DNA from 3 places in the Dactylosporangium sp. CS-047395 genome. Region 3 is predicted to be linked to each of the others. Evidence: riboswitches for the same ligand, from Rfam matches in the RefSeq annotation. Region 3 holds a riboswitch; each other region holds the start of a gene.
What was found. Region 3 has a riboswitch for cyclic di-AMP ahead of ACQP00_RS31995 (C39 family peptidase). Riboswitches for the same ligand answer to the same signal wherever they lie in the genome.
Positions count from the first base shown of each region.

Region 1: it holds a riboswitch for cyclic di-AMP, as region 3 does, so the genes downstream of both, ACQP00_RS05620 (NlpC/P60 family protein) here and ACQP00_RS31995 (C39 family peptidase) in region 3, are expected to answer to the same signal.
Region 2: it holds a riboswitch for cyclic di-AMP, as region 3 does, so the genes downstream of both, ACQP00_RS51430 (coiled-coil domain-containing protein) here and ACQP00_RS31995 (C39 family peptidase) in region 3, are expected to answer to the same signal.

Region 1 covers NZ_CP192015.1:1,215,244-1,221,909, reverse strand. Annotated here, with positions in the region: gene ACQP00_RS05635 (AMP-dependent synthetase/ligase) at 1-833, opposite strand, end outside; gene ACQP00_RS05630 (ABC transporter ATP-binding protein) at 830-1,618, opposite strand; gene ACQP00_RS05625 (ABC transporter ATP-binding protein) at 1,615-2,349, opposite strand; cyclic di-AMP (ydaO/yuaA leader) riboswitch at 2,661-2,810, shown strand; gene ACQP00_RS05620 (NlpC/P60 family protein) at 2,851-3,777, shown strand; gene ACQP00_RS05615 (methyltransferase domain-containing protein) at 3,840-4,622, shown strand; gene ACQP00_RS05610 (Rv0361 family membrane protein) at 4,677-5,087, shown strand; gene ACQP00_RS05605 (sigma-70 family RNA polymerase sigma factor) at 5,150-6,073, opposite strand; gene ACQP00_RS05600 (NAD-dependent epimerase/dehydratase family protein) at 6,454-6,666, opposite strand, start outside.
Region 2 covers NZ_CP192015.1:11,018,704-11,025,369, reverse strand. Annotated here, with positions in the region: gene ACQP00_RS51450 (ribbon-helix-helix protein, CopG family) at 1-146, opposite strand, end outside; gene ACQP00_RS51445 (hypothetical protein) at 119-328, opposite strand; tRNA gene ACQP00_RS51440 (tRNA-Lys) at 665-736, opposite strand; gene ACQP00_RS51435 (glycoside hydrolase family 19 protein) at 855-1,952, opposite strand; cyclic di-AMP (ydaO/yuaA leader) riboswitch at 2,201-2,347, shown strand; gene ACQP00_RS51430 (coiled-coil domain-containing protein) at 2,411-3,379, shown strand; gene ACQP00_RS51425 (exopolyphosphatase) at 3,454-4,416, shown strand; gene ACQP00_RS51420 (AAA family ATPase) at 4,452-6,666, shown strand, end outside.
Region 3 covers NZ_CP192015.1:6,801,993-6,808,658, forward strand. Annotated here, with positions in the region: gene ACQP00_RS31980 (universal stress protein) at 1-972, opposite strand, end outside; gene ACQP00_RS31985 (SDR family oxidoreductase) at 1,117-2,136, shown strand; gene ACQP00_RS31990 (phosphotransferase family protein) at 2,229-3,428, shown strand; gene ACQP00_RS31995 (C39 family peptidase) at 3,416-4,207, opposite strand; cyclic di-AMP (ydaO/yuaA leader) riboswitch at 4,211-4,361, opposite strand; gene ACQP00_RS32000 (nitrilase-related carbon-nitrogen hydrolase) at 4,528-5,010, opposite strand; gene ACQP00_RS32005 (hypothetical protein) at 5,023-6,471, opposite strand; gene ACQP00_RS32010 (CHAT domain-containing protein) at 6,478-6,666, opposite strand, start outside.

The DNA.
Region 1 (6,666 bases), 5.6 Mb from region 3:
ATCTTCTCCCAGATGCGCGGGACGCCGAACAGGATCGTCGGTTGTACCTCACGCAGATCGGCCTGCACCGTGGCGATCGACTCGCCGAAGTGCACGACCACGCCGCTGGCCGCACCCAGCCAGACGGTGAAGACGCGCTCGGCCACGTGGCACAGCGGCAGGTACGACAGCGCCGAGTCGCGCGGGCCCGGCGGCGGATCGGTGAGCCCGCCGTCGCCGCACAGCACCCCGATGGCGAAGTCCACATTGGACACCGTGAGCATCGCGCCCTTGGGCCGCCCGGTCGTGCCGGAGGTGTAGACGAGCGCCGCCAGGTCCTCCGGCTCCTCGGCCAGCCCCAGTTCGGGCCGGTCGCCGTGATCGGCCTCCACGAGCATCTCGTCGAAGGACAGAAGGGCTTCGTGTTGGTACCGGTTGCGAATGCCCTTGGGATCCAGGTACACGATCCGCCGCAGTTGCGGGCAGTCCCCCAGCACCGCCAGGGCCTTGTCCACCTGCTCCTGGTCCTCGGCGATGAGCACCTTCGCGCCGGAGTGGGCCAGCAGGTAGCCGATGTCGCCGGCCGGGCTGGTCGGGTAGAGCCCGACGGTCGCGGCCCGCAGCGCCACCGTGGCGACGTCGGCGAACAGCCACTCGGGCCGGTTCTCGGAGAGGATCGCGACCCGGTCGCCGGGTCCGACGCCGAGGTCGCGCAGGGCGTGCGCGACGGACTGGGCGGTGTCCCAGTACTGCCGCCAGGTGATCTCCCGCCAGATGCCCCGGTGCTTCTCCCGCATCGCGACGGCGTCGGGGGTCTGGATGGCCCGGTCGCGCACGAGCGTGGCGATGGTCATGCGGTCATCCCCTCGGCTACGCCCGTCTCGCCCAGGTAGGCGCGGATCACGTCCGGGTTCTGCTGGACCTCGCCGGGCGTGCCGCACGCGACCGGCACGCCGAAGTCGACCACCAGCACCCGGTCGGCGAGGTCCATGACCAGGCCCATGTCGTGCTCGACGAGGATCATCGGGATGCCCAGCTCCTCGCGGATGTCGAGGATGTACCGCGCCATGTCCTCGGTCTCCTCGAGGTTCATGCCGGCCACCGGCTCGTCGAGCAGCAGCAGCCGCGGCTCCATGGCCAGGGCGCGGCCGAGCTCGACCCGCTTCTGCACGCCGTAGGGCAGCAGGCCGACCGGCATCCGGCGCCACTGGGCCAGTTCGAGGAAGTCGACGATCTCCTCGACCCGGGCCCGGTTCTGCAGCTCCTCGCGCCGGGCCCGGCCGAGCCAGGCGATGGCGGCGAGCGTGCCGTAGCGCATGTGGTGGTGCCGGCCGAGCATCAGGTTTTCGATGACGGTGAGCTGGCGGAACAGCTCGACGTTCTGGAACGTCCGCGCCACCCCCAGCCGGGCCACCTTGTCCGGCCGCAGTCCGGTGATGTCGACGTCGTCGAGCAGGACGCGGCCCTGTTGCGGGCGGTACACCCCGGAAATGACGTTGAAGATGGACGTCTTGCCGGCGCCGTTGGGGCCGATCACCGCGAACAGCTCGTCGGCCCCGACCGTGAAGTCGACCCCGTCGATCGCCTTGACCCCGGCGAAGCTCAGCTTCACGTCGGAGAAGCGCAGGACATCGCTCACGACAACCACCGCTTCCGGCGCTTGTAGTGCTTCACGTCGCGGAAGGAGTGTGCGGCGTGCGAGCCGAGGTAGAACTCGCGGATGTCGTCGTCGGCGAGCAGCTCGGCGGCCGGCTTGTCCAGCACGACCTTGCCGTTCTCCAGCACGTAGCCGTGCTCGGCCACCGACAGCGCCATGGTCGCGTTCTGCTCGACCAGCAGGACCGCCGTCCCGGCCTTGTTGATCTCGACGATCAGGTCGCGCACCTGCTCGACCATGCGCGGGGCCAGGCCCAGGCTCGGCTCGTCGAGCAGCAGGTAGGACGGGTCGGACATGAGCGCCCGGCCCATCGCGAGCATCTGCTGCTCGCCCCCCGACAGGTACCCCGCGATCGAGCCGCGCCGCTCCTTGAGGACGGGGAACAGCGTGTACATGCGCTCCATGGCCTCGGCCACCCCGCGCCGGCGGGTGTGGGCGCCGAGGCGCAGGTTCTCCTCGACCGTCAGTTCGGCGAACGTGCGCCGGCCCTCCATGACCTGGCTGATCCCCCGGCGCACCACGGCGGCGGGCCGCAGCCGGTGGATCGGGCGGTCGCCGAGGGTCACCGATCCGCGGGTGACGGCGCCGTCGTGCACGCCGAGCAGCCCGGACAGCGCCCGCAGCAGGGTGGTCTTCCCGGCACCGTTCGCCCCGAGGAGGGCGACGATCCGACCTTCCGGGACGGCGAGGCTGACGCCCCGTAAGACCAGCATCACATCGTCGTAGACCACTTCGAGGTTCTGGACCCGTAGCACGTGCGGACCCCCGGAACTATTTGCACCGTCGGTGTATGAAGTTACGTGTATTTAACCGTGCCTCTGTACAAAATCAAGTCCCGAATTCGTAACCGTCCGGCACCAAAGTCACGGTCTGGCACGAGGCTCCAACCGGCAGTAATCCGGACATTCGGAACATTAGATATCGAGCGGGGCGCGCGCCTTCCGCCCGGCCGGTGATCACGTTAAGTTAGGCGCTGGCCTGCTCGGCAGTCCGCCGTCCACCCCGGATGGCGCCGGGCAAGCGCCGCCGAATCGACGCCGTGCGAGCCCACCCCTCCGGGCGCGCACATCGAACCGGGGACCCACTTCGTGGGGTGAATCCGCGACGCCGCGGTAGGGCGCTGTCTCTTCCCGCCCGAACCCGTCAGCTAACCCGGTAGGCGGTAGGTGCAGAAGGGTCTTCCCTTGTCCACTGGACATCGTGCCCGCCGGTCGGTGCTGCGGACTCTGGCGATCGGGTTCATCTCGCTCGCGGTGCTCGCACCCGCCTCGGTCGCACACGCCGACCCGTCGCTGACCGAGATCGAGGCCCAGCTCGACAAGCAGAACAAAGACCTCGAGGCCACGATCGAGAACTACAACAAGCTCAACATCGACATGGCCGATGCGCAGGCCAAGGCCGCGGACCTCGAGAAGCACGTGGCCGACTCCAGCGCGGGCGTCCAGGCCATCGCGATCGAGTCGTTCAAGACCAACGGCAAGATGCGCAATCTCAACGCCATGCTGAATGCGACGTCGTCGGGCTCGCTGGTCGACCAGATGTCGATGCTGCAGCAGATCACGCGCCAGCAGCAGAAGGCCATCGAGCAGTACAAGTCGGCCAAGACTGAGCTCGACAAGACGATCGCGGCCCAGAACACGCAGAAGGCCGACTTCGAGAACAAGCGCAAGCAGATCGAGGGCGACGTCAAGAAGCTCACCGACCTGCAGAAGAAGGCCAAGAACGCCGGCAGCACCAAGGTCACCGGGGCGAACTACAACCCAGGCCCGCTGCCGTCGGTCTCCGGCAAGGCCGGCGCCGCGGTGGAATACGCCAAGAGCAAGCTCAACAAGCCCTACAAGTTCTCCGCCGCCGGGCCCGACGCCTTCGACTGCTCCGGCCTGACCATGGCGGCGTGGGCGTACGCCGGCGTGAGCCTGCCGCACAACGCCAAGGACCAGTGGTACAGCGGCAAAGTCCAGCAGTTCAAGGACAAGTCGCAGCTCCAGCCGGGCGATCTCGTCTTCTACAACGGACTCGGGCACGTCGGCATCTACGTCGGCAACAACACGATCATCCACGCGCCCCACACCGGCGACGTGGTGCGATACGCGCCGATCACGGTCGACAGCCTCTACGGGTACGGCCGCGTCAAGGGCTGACCGAGGTTTTCCCCGAGGGCCCGCGGATCGAGTGCGATCCGCGGGCCTTCATCATTGGGGGCATGGCCTCCTGGGACCCGCAGCAGTACGAGCGCTTCGCCGAGGAGCGCGCCCGGCCGTTCCGCGAGCTCGTCGCCCGCATCCCCACCACGTCCGCGGTCGCCGTCGTCGACCTCGGATGCGGGCCCGGGACGATGACCGCCACGCTCGCCGAGCGCTGGCCCGACGCGGCGATCCTGGGCCTGGACTCCTCGCCGTCGATGATCGCGGCGGCCGACGAGCACCGGACCGGCCAGGTGACCTTCCAGCTCGCCGACGCGGCCCAGTGGCGGCCCCAGCGCGGCTCCCTGGACGTCATCGTGGCCAACGCCTCCCTGCAGTGGGTCGACGACCACGAGACGCTCCTGCCGCTCTGGGCGGCCGCCCTGGACGACGGCGGGACGCTCGCCTTCCAGGTGCCGGTCGCGACCTTCGACCCGGGCCTGGCCGGCGTGGCCGGGCGGGAGCGGTGGGCGCCGCTGCTGTCCGGTGCGCTGGGCGCCACCGGGCCGCGCTCGGCCAGCCCCGTGCTCGACGCGGCCGAATACGTACGGTTACTGTCCGCGGCCGGTCTCACCGTCGACGCGTGGCAGACGACCTACTACCACGTGCTGCCGGGCGACGATCCGGTCTTCGAGTGGTTCAAGGGCACCGGCCTGCGGCCCTACCTCGACGCGCTGTCCGGGAGCGACCTCGAGGAGTTCACCGCCGACGTCAAGAACGAACTGCGGCAGTTGTACCCCCACGAGCCGTTCGGCACGCTCCTGCCCTTCCCGCGCCTGTTCGTGGTCGCACATCGGGCATGATCCGCGTCGGGTCGCTTACATCGCGGCTTGATCGCGATTCCTAGGCTGGCGCGTGTGAGCAAAACCTGGAAGATCATCATTTTCAGCGCGATCGGCGCCTTCGTCCTGTGTTGCGGCGGCGGCGCGGCCGGGCTGTTCTTCATTGTCGACAAGTCCACCAAGGCACCGAAGGCCGCGGCGAGTGACTTCCTGACCGCGTTGGAGGGCGGGAAGATCCAGGCCGCCTACGACATGCTGTGCACCGACACGCAGGCGAACTACGGCCCGGAGACGTTCGAGACCTTCGTCGCGAAGAACCCGCCGAGCGCGCACGACTTCGGCTGGGGCGGGTCGTACAGCAACGAGAACGGTACCGAGACCGCATCGATCTCGGCCGACGTCACCTTCAAGAGCGGCAAGACCAGCCACTCCTTCGAGATGTTGAAGGAAGGCGGCGCGTGGAAGGTGTGCGGCGACCCGTACTAGGACACGCGAAAGCCCCGGGTCGGCATCGACCCGGGGCTTTTTGTCGTTGTGGGGGTTTCGGGTTATGCGGCCTGGAGGCCCTCCGCGCGGGCCAGCTCGCGCAGCCGGCCGAGCGCCTGGATCTCGAGCTGGCGGATGCGCTCGCGGGACAGCGAGAACCGGGTCGCCACCTCGGTCAGCGAGTGCTCGCGGCCGTCCTCGAGGCCGTAGCGGGCCCGCATGATGCCGGCCGAACGGTCGTCGAGGTGGTTGAGCAGGCCCTCGATGCGCTGACGCTCCAGCGCGGCCAGGACCACGTCCTCCGGCGACGGGGCGTCGGAGTCCGCGACCAGGTCGCCGAGGTTGGTGTCGCCGTCGTCACCCACGGGGGTGTCGAGCGACACGGTGTCCTGCGACCAGCGCATGAGCTCGTGGACCCGCTCGACGGGCACCCCGAGCGCCGTGGCCAGCTGCTCCGGCTCCGGCTCGTTGCCCAGCTCACGGGTGAGCTGCCGCGCGACGTTGCGCATGCGGTTGACGTCCTCGACGAGGTGCACCGGGAGCCGGACCGTGCGCTCCTGCTGCGCGATCGCCCGGCTGATGGCCTGGCGGATCCACCACGTCGCGTACGTCGAGAACTTGTAGCCACGCACGTAGTCGAACTTCTCGACCGCCCGCACGAGGCCGGTGTTGCCCTCCTGGATGAGGTCGAGCATCGGCATGCCGGACCGCACGTAGCGCCGCGCGATCGACACGACCAGCCGCAGGTTGGCCCGGATGAACCGGTCCTTGGCCCGCTCGCCGTCGGCCACCAGCCGGTGCAGCTCCGCGGCCGTCACGCCATCGGGAATCTCGTCGCTGTCGAGCAGGTGCTCCGCATAGAGCCCCGCCTCGACCGCCTTGGACAGCTCGACCTCTGAAGCGGCGTCGAGCAGCGGCGTGCGGGAGATCTCATGCAGGTACACGCCGACCAGGTCACGCTCCTCGGCGCCTGTATCGGGTCGCATCTCCACTTTCACGTTCTCCACCTTCGGGCCCCTCCCCGCTCCATCCTTCGCCTTCCCCGTTTCACCCTGCTAAAACGGGTGCCCCCCGGGTATGCCCCCTACACAACAGTCAAAGCGCCTTCCGAATTCCGCCTGCAGCGGCGATTCGGTGACGACCCCTGAGAGTTGCACCACTTACCTAGACGCTCGGGAGACTGCTCCGGTTCGCTTCGGTTGCAACAAGTGATACGTGCTCTACCTGCCCGTCAGACGCCTGAATTCGCTGTGAGTTCCCTGGGAACGCCCGCGCCGGGGACGATCGGTGCCGCTTCGGCACGGTTGTTCATCGGCAACTGTCGGCGGTGCGACAGGCTTTTCCGGGAAGCGAGCGGGGGTGATGCTCACCGCTCGTGCCATTCCCGCAACAACTGAGCTTCCTCGTCGATACCCAGTCCGTTCTTCGGATCGATGTGGGATGCGTCACGAATTGCTTCCAGGGTCGCCCGTACGGTCGCCGCGAGGGGCCTGGTCGCGAGCCCCGCCTCCACCGAAGGGCGCACGTCCCGGCTCATGAAGCCGTCGTACTCCGGCAGCGGCAGCCAGAACGGCAGCGA
Region 2 (6,666 bases), 4.2 Mb from region 3:
TGAACGAAGGCGGTGGCGCTCCCGCGCTCTCCGGAGGCGATCAGGTCACCCAAGTCGTTGTTGGTGAACCAGTCGGCGATCTCGTCCGGGGTCATCGCCTTGAAGTCGGGCATTGCCATCATTGCGCTCCCATCCGCCTGCTCCATTGGCCGATCTCTTTGGGCTCGGCAAGCCGAGCCCGCAACACCACCCAGACGAACGAGTCATCCCGCCGGTGCAACAGCACCGCAACGAGGCCCGGCCCGGCGGGCGCCAGCACTGCCAGCATCAGTTCGGTCAGCCTGCTCTGCAACGAACGCTCGCCGGCGCACTCGAGCACCTCAGCCACGTCCGCAACGGTCAACCCATCCCGGAGCACCGCAGCGGGCCGCTCCCCAGGCTGCGGCATTCGCCACTGAATCTCCTTCACGGCTGGTTGTACTACCGGTAATACCTAGACTACCGCAACCGGGGCTAGCGCTGTCAGTAGGGTTGACCAGGCAATATGTGCCAGCAACATGGAGCGAGCAAGTGGATGCAGGCCAGCCGTCGAAGGTCCCGCATGCAAGTCGGCGAGACCCACAGCGCTTCCCCCGCCCAGCCCCGCGCGGCCTGACGCTGACGGCGCAGACCGGGAGGGGGTTCGGGTGGAGGCGAAGCCTCCCCCGGCATTCCGGAAACACAGTGGGCCGCCAGGGACTCGAACCCTGAACCTACGGATTAAAAGTCCGCAGCTCTGCCATTGAGCTAGCAGCCCGCGCCCAACAGGGTACCCTGTCCCGCCACGCCGACTCGCGCGTGTTTCCCCGAGACATGCGGCGGCGGCCCCCACACCCCAGGGAGGCCGCCGCCTGGAAAGCTGAACGAAAGGCAGATCAGCAGGACAAGGAGCCCGAACCCACGCCGGTGCCCAGGATGCCCACGAAGCGCTGGTAAGCGGCCACGCGGCTCTGGACCTGGGCCGGGTTGCGGCCGCCGCACTCCAGGCTGCCGTTGATGCTGCGGATGGTCTCGCCGAAGCCGGCGCCGTTGACCATGGCGTTGTGCGGGGTCATGGTGCCGGGGCCGCTCTGGGTGTTCCAGTACCAGAGGGCGGTCTTCCAGGCCACGGCGGAATCGGTCTGGACGAGGTTCGGGTTGTGCAGCAGGTCGATGCCCAGCGCGTCACCCGCGGCCTTGTAGTTGAAGTTCCACGACAGCTGGATGGGCCCGCGGCCGTAGTACGACGCCTGGCCGGCCGGGCAGCCGTAGGACTGGCTCGTGTCGCAGTAGTGGGGGTAGTTGGCGGTGTTCTGCTCCACGACGTAGACCAGGCCGCCGGTCTCGTGGTTGACGTTGGCCAGGAACGCCGCGGCCTCCTGCTTGCGCTGGTCGTCCGAGCCGGTCCTGGCGAAGCCGGGGTATGCCGAGAGCGCCGCCACCAGGCCCGAGTACGTGTAGAACGAGTTCCGGCCCGGGAACATCTGGTTGAACTGCGCCTCGCTCACCACGAAGGAGCCGGTGGACGGAGGGGGAGGCGTCGTAGACCCACTGCCTGAGCAGGTGTACGGGTCCCAGTACCAGGTGGAGATGACGGGGCTGTAGCCCGGGTTCTCGTGCTCGGCGATGTAGAACTTGCCGTCCGTGAACTTGACGATGTCGCCGGTCACGTAGTTGCGGCCCTGGACCCAGGCCGGGAAGCTGCAGCCGCCCGCGGCGCCCGTCTGGGTCGGGGGCTGGGGCGAGGAGCCGCCGCACGAGCCCTGGTCCTGCCATACGCCGGTGTTGCCGGGCGGGGCCTCGTTCTGGGTCCACCACTTGGCGAGGTAGTTGTGGCCATTGCGGGAGACCGTGGCGCCCCCGGTGTACACCGCTGTGGCGGACCATGCGGGTGAGCAGGAGGCGGCCGACGCGGGCAGCATGTTGAAGACCGCGACCACCCCGCCCACCAGGGTCACCGCGGCGAGCATGGCCAGCACCCGCACTCTCGACACCGTCGATCAACTCCTTCGCACGTCGTCTGACCGGCCCATGGGACCAGCCCGCGACGCGGAGGAGAGGGAACGTCATCGTTTTATGAAGAATATTTACGGTTGCCTTGAGACACGTCCGGACGGAGTGATCTGCGCCACTGTCCGCAAGGTCGAGAGGATCTCCGGACAAACGGTGCGGTGCGCGAAAGAGGCACCCTGGGTACAGTGACCCACGGTCACGTCCATGCGGGCACCGCCCCCGGTGCCGGGCGTGGCTGCCGCCCAATCGCCACCCGTGGCGAGCCGGGGACCCACCGTAACGTTGGGGTGAATCCAACCCTCTCCCGGGAGGGTGGTAGGGGTCGTTCCGTCCCGAACCCGTCAGCTAACTCGGTCGGCGGCCGACGGAAGGAACAACGAACCAGATGTCATCGCGACATCCCTACCGGCGTGTAATCGTAGCGCTACTGGCGGCATTCGTGCTCGGGGGGCTCGCCGCCACGCCCGCCGCGGCCGAGCCGGGCGGGGACACCGGCGACGAGGGTTCCGCCGCGAACCCGACCCTCGGGTCAGTGCTCGAGGACAGCACCCGCGCCTGGTCCGAGGCCAAGGAGAAGTTCGACGCCTCGGTCAAGCGCCAGGGCGAGCTCACCGCGCAGCTGCAGAAGACCGAGGCCCAGCTGGCCACGGTCCAGGAGCAGGTGGCCGCGATCGCCGTCGCGGCGTACCGCACCGGGCCCCTCACCACGTTCGCCGCGCTGATGGACTCGGGCAGCCCGGACAGCTTCGCCGAGCGGGCCGGGTCGATCAACCAGATCGCCCACCACAACGACAACCTGCTGCACGAGCTCAAGCAGCTCAAGGAGAGCCAGGCCGCGCAGAAGAAGGCGCTCGAGGACGAGGTCGCCGCGCAGCAGCAGCAGGTCCAGACCATGGAACAGAAGAAGAAGGACGCGGAGAACGCCCTGAAGCTGGCCGGCGGGCCGAGCAAGGGCTTCGTCTCCGCGAACCTGCCCACCGCCGAGGCCGTCCCGCGCACGGCCAGCGGGGGGCTGCCGAAGGAGTCGTGCAACGTCAACGACCCCACGACCACCGGCTGCATCACCCCGCGCATGCTCCACGCCATGCAGCAGGCGCAGAAGGACGGCTTCAAGCGGTTCGTCTCCTGCTTCCGGCCGAGCGGGCCGTACGAGCATCCCAAGGGACGCGCGTGTGACTTCTCGGTGCAGACGAAGTCCGGATTCGGCGGGGTCGCCTCCGGTGGTGACTTCGTCTACGGCAGCACGCTGGCCGCGTACTTCGTCAAGAACGCCCAGCAACTCGGCGTGATGTACGTGATCTGGTTCAAGGAGATCTGGACACCCGCGGTCGGCTGGCACCATTACAGCGGCGTCGCCGGTGATCCCTCCAGTGATCACACGAACCACGTGCACCTCTCGATTCTCTAAAAAGCCTCACAAATGCGAGTGGCCGGCCGATGGGGGAACCGTCGACCGGCCGTTTCGCGCATAGGGGTAGTGCAGTGAAGTACCGTCTCGTGACCCGCAGCGACTTCGACGGACTGGTCTGCGCGGTGCTGCTGCGCCATCTCGACCTCATCGGCGACATCACGTTCGTGCACCCCAAGGACGTGCAGGACGGCCAGGTCGAGGTCGGGCCGACGGACATTCTCACCAACCTGCCGTACGCGCCGGGTGCCCATCTGGTCTTCGACCACCATCACTCGGAGACGCTGCGGGCCGCCCGGAACAACCAGGGCCAGGCGACCAATCACGTCATCGACGCGGATGCCCCGTCGGCGGCCCGGGTGATCTACGACCACTTCGGCGGGGCCGAGCGATTCCCGCACGTCTCCGACGAGTTGATGGAGGCGGTGGACCGGGCGGACTCGGCGCAGTACGACATCACCGAGATCCTGCAGCCGACCGGCTGGACGCTGCTGAACTTCCTCATGGACAGCCGCACCGGGCTGGGCCGTTTCCGGCAGTTCCGGATCTCCAACTACCAGCTCATGATGCAGCTCATCGACGCCTGCATCGACCACCAGGACGTCGAGGAGATCCTCGCCCTGCCCGACGTGGCCGAGCGCGCCGAGCTGTTCCGGGAGCAGCAGGACCTGTTCGTCGAGCAGTTGCGCCGGGTGTCGAGCATGCACGGCGACGTCGTCGTGGTCGACCTGCGCGACGAGGAGACGATCTACGCCGGCAACCGTTTCATGGTGTACGCCCTGTTCCCCGAAGCCCGCGTCTCGATCCACGTGATCTGGGGCAAGCAGAAGCTCAACACGGTCTTCGCGGTGGGCAAGTCGATCCTCGACCGCACGTCGCCGACGGACATCGGATCGGTGATGCTGCAGTACGGCGGCGGCGGCCACATCGCCGCCGGCACCTGCCAGGTCCCGCACGACCAGGCCGAGCGCGTCCTGCACCAGTTGATCGCCAAGGTCGGCGCCCCGATGACCTCGACGGCGGCCCCGCGCCACTGACAAGAGGTTGATCCCCGAGTGGCATGCTCATAGGCGTGCGACCCGGCGTGCAACTCCTTGGGCGTGACGACGAGCTGCGTTCGCTCGCCCAGCACCTCGACAAGGTCAGCGACCGGGGGAATCCCAGCAGAGCGATCGGGCTGCTCGGTGAGCCCGGTGTCGGCAAGAGCGCGCTGCTGGCCGAGGCCGTGGAATACGCGCGGGACAAGGGCTTCACCGTGCTCGCCGCGCGCGGCAGCCAGTCCGAGACGCACTTGCCGTTCGCCTGCCTGCACCAGGTGCTGCGCCCGCTGCTGCCGAGGGCCGACCGGCTCCCGGCCATGCAGCGCAACGCCCTGCTCGCCTGCTTCGCGATGGGCGACTCGGTCGAGGTGAACCCGTTCTTCGCGTTCCTCGCGGTGCTGGAGCTGCTCGTCGACCTGGCCCGGCGTACCCCGGTGCTGGTGTCCCTCGACGACCTGCACTGGATGGACCAGCCCTCGGTCGACGCGCTGGCCTTCGTGGCGCGGCGGATCGAGAGCGAGCGGGTGGCGGTGCTGTGCACCTCGCGGCCGGCGCCGCCGCCGTTCACCGACGCGCACACGGTCGAGTGGGTGGAGCTGCACGGCATCGACGGGACGGCCGCCGCCGCGCTGCTCGACGCCCGGGCGCCCGGCCTGCCGCCCGCGGTGCGCGAGCGGGTCCTGCATCAGGCCCGGGGCAACCCGCTCGCCCTGCTGGAGTTCGCGACCGCGCTGGAGCCGGGGCGGTACGCGGACCTCGACGACGACCTGCCGATGACCACGCGGCTGGAGCAGGCGTTCGCCGCCCGGGCCGAGCACCTCGGGCCGGCGGTGCGGGCCATCCTGACCGTCGCGGCGGTCGATGACGGCGACGAGCTCGGCGACGTGCTCGCGGCCGCGCAGATCCTGCACGGCGCGCCGCTCGACCGCGCGGCCGCGCAGCCGGCGTTCGAGCACGGGCTGCTGACGGCGAGCGGCGAGCGGTACCGGATAAACCATCCCTTGATCGGATCGGCGCTGCGCCGGGCGATGGCCCCGGCGACGCGGCAGCAGGCCCACGAGGCGCTGGCGCGCGTCCTGAGCGCGCACCCGGACCGCGCCGTGTGGCACCGGGCGTCGGCCATGTCCGGTCGCGACGAGGGGATCGCGGCCGAGCTGGAGCGGGCGGCCGGCAACGCCCAGCGCCGCGGCGCGATCGCCTCCGCCGTGGCGTGGCTGGAGCGGGCGGCCGCGCTCAGTCCCGACCCGCAGGCCCGGGCCGGCCGGCTGCTCAGCGCGGCCGAGCTCGGCTTCCAGCTGGGCCGGTTCGGACGGGTCGAGCAGATCAAGGCCCAGGTCGCCGGGGTGTCGCTGCGCCCGCGCGACCGGTCCCGGCTGATCTGGCTGGAGGGCGTCTTCCACGACGGATCCACCGGCGAGCCGGCCGAGGTACGCCACCTGGTCCACCTCGCCCGCCAGGCCACCGCGGGCAAGGACGTCGAGCTCGCCACCCAGCTGCTGGTCGGCGCGGCCCGGCGGGCCTGGTGGCGCGACCCGGGTGCGGAACTGCGCCACGAGATCGTCCGGGCCGCGCGGCAACTGGACCTGGCCGCCGGCGACCCGCGGCTGCTGGCCATCTTCGCGCTGGCCGAGCCGATCGAGCAGGGGCCGGTCGTCATCGAGCGGCTCGCGCACTGGCCCGCGGACGCCGGCGGGCAGCCGGACGCGGCGGGCCTGCTGGGCATCGCGGCGTTCTGCACCGGCGACTTCCGCCGTGCGGTCGCGTTCCTGTCCACGCCGATCCAGGAGCTGCGCGCGCAGGGCCGGATGAGCCTGCTCGCGGAGGCGCTGGCGATTCGCTCCTGGGGCGAGATCTACCTGGGCACGTTCGACGCGGCGAGCTCGGCCGACGAGGCCATGCGGCTGGCCGACGAGACCGGGCAGTCGCTGTGGGCCGCGACCGCGCGCATCGCGGTGGCGCTGATCGACGGGGTCGGGCGGGGCTGGGACACCCGGCACGACCTGCTGGCGGAGGCTGAGCACACGGCGGTCCGTACACCCAACGCCGCTTCTTCGCTCTTGGCCGGCGTGCAGCTGGCCCGCGGGATCGCCGAGCTCGGCGCGAACCGGCACGAGCAGGCGTGGGGCGAGATGCGCCGGGTGTTCGAGCCGACCGACCCGGCGTACCAGCGCATCCAGCAGGTCTGGACGCTCGGGTTCCTGGCCGAGGCGGCGGTGCGCACCGGGCGGCAGGACGAGGGCCGGTCGC
Region 3 (6,666 bases):
GCGCGGGACCACCGGGGCGGCGCCGGGTCCGGTGGCGGGTCCGTTGGCGGGTCCGTTGGCCCGGTCGGCCCGGACGACGGCCACCGGACAGGGTGCGTGGTGCACCATGGCCCGGCTGACGGATCCGAGCAGCAGCCGGCCGAGCGCCCCGTGCCCGTGGGCCGCGACGACGAGGAGCTGGGCGTCGAGGCCGGCCCGGGTGAGCGCACCGGCCGCGCCGCCGAGCTCGGCGTGCAGCCGCAGGTCGACGTCCGGGTGCCGGCGATGCCAGCCGGACGTCGCCTCGTCCAGCACGCGCCGGGCGGCGTCGTGCCGGGCGCCGAGTTCGAACGAGCCGGGCAGGCGGCCGCCGAGGGCGGGATCGACCGGTAGCTGGTACGCGTGGATCGCGGTGAGGCCGGCCCCGCGCGCCGCCGCCTGTTCGTAGGCGTAGGCGAGGGCCGGCTCCGAGGCCGCGGTGCCGTCGACCCCGACGACCACGCGCCCGGCGTTCGGGCCGCTCCCGCCGGACCGTTCCCGCACCACGACGACGGGACAGGCGGCGAGCGCGGCGAGCGCGGCGACGGTCGAGCCGCCGAGCAGGGTGTTGAACTCGCCGCCGGTACGCCGGCCGAGCACGATCGACCCGGCCCGTTCGGACGTGGCCAGCAGGGTCGGGATCGGCCGGCCGCCGACGGCCTGCGTCGTGACGTGCACCCCGGCGGCCGCCTGGCGGACGAGGCCGGCGGCCGATTCGAGCAGCCGGGCCGCGTGGCCGGCCACGCCCGGTTCGGCGGGCACCGGCAGCCACAGCCCCGGCGGCGGGTGGACCAGCGCCGGACCCTCGCACACGTGCAGCAGGTGCATCGGCCGTCCGCGCCGGGCCGCGTCGGCGGCGGCCCACCGGATCGCGCGCTCGCCGCCGGCCGAGCCGTCGACCCCGACGACCACCGCCCCGGACAGCGCGGGCGTCGCAACCTCGCTGGTCGGCACGTGCACCCCTCCCGGTCCGCGGTGCACTGCCCAGCGAGGGCCGGTTCATGCCCGCGCCGGCGACCGGGACCGCTTGCTATCCGGAGACCTCTCCACTACCGTATCTGGAGACCTCTCCAGATACGTGCGACCGAGGAGTATTGGATGACGACCGTCCTGGTCACCGGCGGTTCCGGGTTCATCGGGGGCTGGTGCGCGCTGGCCCTGCTCGAGGCCGGGTACGACGTGCGCGCCACCGTCCGCGACCGGCGCCGCGAGCCCGCCCTGCGCGAACAGCTGCACGCCGCCGCCGAGTTCGACGACGCGCGGCTGACCGTTGTCCCGGCCGACCTGCAGCGCGACGAGGGGTGGGCGGAGGCGGTCACCGGATGTGAGTACGTGCTGCACGTCGCCTCGCCGACGCTGCGCAACGCGCCGGAGAGCGAGGCGGCCATGATCGCCACGGCCCGCGACGGCGTGCTGCGCGTGCTGCGGGCCGCCCGTGACGCCGGGGTCCGCCGGGTGGTGCTGACCAGCGCGCTGGGCGCCATCGCCTACGGGCACGCGCCGCGCTCGACGCCGTTCACCGAGGAGGACTGGACCGACGTCGAGGCGGACATCGCGCCGTACCAGCGGTCGAAGACCCTCGCGGAGCGGGCCGCCTGGCAATTTATCGCGGAGGAGGGCGGGGCGCTGGAGCTCGCGGCCGTGCACCCCGGCGCGGTCCTCGGGCCGGTGCTCGGCCCCGACGACCCGCCGTCGCTGCGCGTGATCCGCGGCATGCTCACCGGCGCGCTGCCGGCGTGCCCGCCGTTCGGGTCCGGCTGGGTGGACGTACGCGACGTCGCCGACCTGCACCTGCGGGCGATGACCGACCCGGCCGCCGCCGGTGAGCGGTTCCTCGCCGTCGCCGGGCGCAGCCTGCGGGTCGCCGAGGTGGCCCGCATCCTGCGCGAGCGGCTCGGCCCGCGCGCGGCGAAGGTGTCGGCCCGGGAGATGCCGCTGCTGGTGGCCCGGGCGCTGAGCCTGGTCAGCCCGCCGCTGCGCGCGCTGCGCCCGCAGCTCGGCCGGGACTTCGACGCCACCAGCGCCAAGGCCGAGCGGGTGCTGGGCTGGAAGCCCCGCCCGATCGCCGACACGATCGCCGAGACGGCGGAGAGCCTGCTCGCCCACGGCCTGCAGTAAGCTGCCATCAGCGCGTGGGGTGCGCACCGGAATCCGCCGGCAGGCTCGAAGCCAACCTCTCTGGTGACCGCTGCCTGGAGTGAGGTGCCGCCGTGAAGACGCTGCCCGACCATCCCAACCTCGACCATCTGCGCCGGCAGGCCAAGGACCTGCTGGCCGGCCTGCGCGACACCGACCCCGGCGCGACGCTCGCGGGGGCGCAGGCGTCCATCGCCGAGCAGTACGGCTTCGGCGGCTGGGCCGAGCTCAAGTCCGAGGTGGCCCGCCGCCAGGACCACGGCGCCGTGGCCGAGCCGGACCTCGCCCAGGAGCTCGCCGACCGGTTCGGGCTCGGCACCGTGACCGCGCCGATGCGGTCGGTCTCCCGCCCCGACGAGATCGGGCGCCGCTGGTCGCTGGAGACCGACCGGGGCCGGTGGGCGCCGCGGACCGTGGACGACGTCCACCCGCCGACCGACGGCGAGGACAACGCGCGCTTCCAGGAGGCCGCGGCGCTCGCCGGGGTGACGCTACCGGCACCGGTGCGCAGCATCGCCGGCAGCGTGACCGAGACCGTCAAAGGCAAAAGCTGGCGGGTGTACTCCTGGATGCACTCCGGCCCGCCGCTCGCCGCCCCGGTGAGCGCGGCCGTGGCCGGTGCGGTGGGCCGCGTCCTGGCCACGATCCACGGGTTGCGCGTACCGCCGCCGGGGTTGTGCCCGTGGAGCTCGGTGCGGTTCGAGCGGCGGGGCTGGTCCGAGCTGGCGGACCTCGCCGCGGACCAGAGGGCGGGGTGGGCGGCGGAGTTGGCACAGGCAGTACCGACGCTGCGGTATTTGCAAACGCTGGCCGAGGACCGGGCGCCGATCGACGAGCCCGTCCTGTGCCACAACAACCTCACGCCCGGCAACGTCCGCAAGGGCGCGGGCGCGCTGGTCGTCACCGGGTGGGAGCATGCGGCCGGGTTGCCGCCGGCCTGGGAGCTGAGCTCCGCACTGGTCAACTGGACGGTGCAGCCCGGCGCCGGGATCAACGTCGCCGCGGCGCGGGCGCTGCTCGACGGCTATCGGGCCCGCGCGAGTGCCGTTCCAAGACTTTCTTTCCGCGGTACCGCGACCGCGCTGCAGAACTACGTCGCCGGCCAGATCGACCTGGCGCTGACCGCGACCGGCGACGAGGACGTGCGGTTCGCCAAGCGCAACGTCCGGCACCTGCTCACCCACCTGCCGTCGCGCGCGACGTTCGACGAGCTGTCGGCGCTGGGAGGCGACCGCCGGTGGCCGCCTCCCACACCGGTGGTTCAGGCCACGTAGCCGCGCTTGGCGGCCCAGTTGGCCAGGGCGTCCGTCGACATCCAGTAGGTGCGCGGGCCGAACATCCCCGACGGGTCGGCGATGAGCACGGAACGGCCGTGGTCGCGGTACCCGACGAGCGAGATGTAGTGTCCGCCGGAGAACTCGTGGTACGTGCCGGACTCGTCCGTGGCGCCGCCGACGATGTTGGCGACCAGGGCCCGGCCGGTGCTCAACGCGCGGACCGCGTCGTACTGCAGCTCCCGCGCCTCGCCGGCCGAGGCCCGCTGCCCGTTGATGAAGCGGGCCTCGTAGACCGGCTTGCCGAGCACGCTGTTCATGGCCCGCGTCACGTCGGCGACCGAGTTGGTGCCGTTGACCGTGGTGCCGAGCCGATGCGCCACGTCGTCCTGCGACAGGTCGGCGCCGACCGACGTCAGCGCGATCCGGGTCGATGCCGGGCCGCAGTAGTAGAAGTTGGGCTGAAACTGGAAGTCGAAGTTGACCGTGTTCGCGGCGGGCGCGGTGTCGAGCAGATCCGGGGCCGGCGCCGTCGCCTTGGGTTGGGCGGGCGGCGTGGCGGTGCTCAGCGCGGCGGTACCCACCGGGTGGGCCTCGGCGGCCGGCTTGCCGCCCGCGTTGAACAACGCCGCGGTGGCCACGGAGACCACCATCAGCGAGGCCGCCCCGAGTACTGCCGGAACGGGCCGGCGCAGGGCTTTCCCACGCGCTTTTTCGAGCGCTTTTTCGCGCATCGCGTGGGCCGGCCGGTGGAACAGCGCGGTGAAGCGTTGGTGCATCAAGGCTCCTTCCGATACCGCCTACCGGGTTAGCTGACGGATTCGGACGGGAAGCACGCCCTACCACGACCTCCACTGACGGGAGGCCGACGGATTCACCCCGGACTACCTGGTTCCCCGGCTCGCAACGATCGCGACTCGACGGGCCCACACCGGCGCCATGTGGCAATGGCAAACGACCAGCACGGGCATGTGGACGTTACCGAGCGGTACATCCAGCGGCCCACCCCGCAGGCCCCACCCCACAGGTCGTACAAATGCGTCACAACCCCGTGCGATCGCTGCTCCGCCCGTCCTCGACCCGCCGGCTACGGTAGATGTCACCCCGACCCGCCTCGGCCCGCCACGGCCGCGCATGCCGCAACGCGATGCGAAACTCCGCCGCGTCGCGATCGAGCACCACGGCGGCCACCTGCCCGGGCCCGGCGACCTCGGCCAGCTCGCTCCCGTCCGGCCCGAAGATCGTCGAACGCATGAGCCCCGCACACTGCGCCGGCACCGAGAGGCTGAGCCAGTAATTCTGGATCGCGGCGTGCGCCTGCGCCCGACCCCATGACCACCCAGATCCTGAGCTGGGCGGCGAGGGCGGCGATCTCCTCGATTTCTTCGCGGACGGCGGGCCAGTCGACGTCGCTCCAGTCGGCGACCTGTTCCTTGGCGTAGCCGGAGAGAAAGCCCTCGGGAAACTGGACCAGGCGCACGTTATCGGCGGCGGCCACCCGCATCAGCTCACGCGCGGAGCGGCCGTTCTCGCGCGGGTCAACGGCACCGGCGGGCTGGGTGCTGGCGATCCTCAACGTCATCCCGGCATTCTGCTAGGCCGCGGGCGGCAGGAGTGCGACCGTCGGGTCGCCGAGCAGGACCGTGGCGGTGCGGTCCAGGCCCGTCACCTTGTGGTACAGCGCCATGTCCAGCGCCTCGTCCTGCTCCGGACCGGGCGGCAGTTCGTTGTAGCGCTTGACCGCCTTCTCCGTGAAGTACTGCAACCCGTTGACGGTCCCGTGCACCCAGTGCAGCGCGTAGCCGGCGGGGCGCCCGGCGCACAGTTCTTCGTACAGCGTGCGGCGCAGGTCTTCGGTGAGGCGCTGGCGGGTGGCCGGGAACCGCAGCGTCCAGTCGAACGTCGGCTCGACCTGGCCGATGAAGCCGCGGGCCGGGCGGGCCGCGCCGAGCAGGGCGCGGGGCAGCGCGGCCGTGCGGGGGCCGAGCGTGGCGGCGTCGGCGAGGGCGCGGGCGACCATGGAGCCCGGTTCGAAGAGGCCGTCGTACTGGCTGGGCCCGTCGCTGCCGGCCGAGCAGCAGGCGTGCGCGTACCAGATCGCGCCGTCGGGTTGCCAGTCGCGCAGCAGCCGTGCCAGGTCAAGGGGGCGGCCGGTGGCGTCGACGGGCAGGCCGAGCCGGTCGGCGTCAACCGGGGGCGGGGTCACCCCGTGGCTGGTGGTGACGATGAGCGCGGGCCGCTGCCGCTCCAGTGCGGCGATCAGCGCGGCGCCGTCGGCCGGCTCGGTGCGCCCGTCGATGAAGCAGGTCCGGGGCATGTCCTTGTCACCGCGGAGCTTCCCGGCGAGCGGCTCGCCGATCGCGTCGCGCATGAGAGCGGTGATGCTCGAGCCGTCGTCGACGGACCAGACAACCGGGCTGTCGTACCGTGCCGAGGCCGATTTCCACCCGTCGCGCAGTGCGGTGACGTAGTTGGCGAGCCCGTCCTCGTCGAGATCGAGGCGCCCGACGTTGCGCACGAGATTGAGCGCGTACTGCACGGTCCAGGGGATCTCGCGCGGCGAGGCCGCGATGAGCAGGTACGCCGGAATCTGCCCGGGGCCCGTCCCGGTCGGGCCGGCGATGTGCGGGAGGCGGCGCCCGTCGGCGGTGTAGTCGCGCAGCGTGAAGTCGGCCAGCCGCTTGCCTGTCCGGTAGCGCAGCACCTTCGCGCCCGGGCGGTCGGCGAACAGCTGCCGGATCGGCTCGGGCGCGTCGTCGGGCCGGGCCCGCTGCGCGACGCTGAGCTCCTCGCGCTCGGGCAGCACCAGCCCCCAGCCGAGCCGCTCGTCCTGCCACCGCCACGGGTCGAGACCGGCCGGGGCGAGCATCCGGCCGCGAGCGACCGGCGACAGGCCGGTGATCCAGCGGGCCCGGCGCTCGGCGACCGGCGCGGCCAACGCCGCTCCGGCCGACCAACCGTTGAGCGCCAGCATGCGGTCCGCGGGCAGCGGCGGTACGCCGTCCTCCTCGAGCGCCGCCACCAGGTCGTCATCTTCGGCCATGGCCGCTCATTCCTCCCGATCAACCTCGGTCCGGGCGTGGCGCAGCTCCTCCTCGAGCGCGGCGAGCGTCTCGGCCGGGGTATCGGCGGGCAGCCGGGACACCAGCTGTTGCAACAGTTCGGCGCGCAGCTGCACCTGGCGGCGGGGTCCGGGCGGCGGCTCGGCGTGCATCTCCAGCTCGAACGCCTCGGGCCG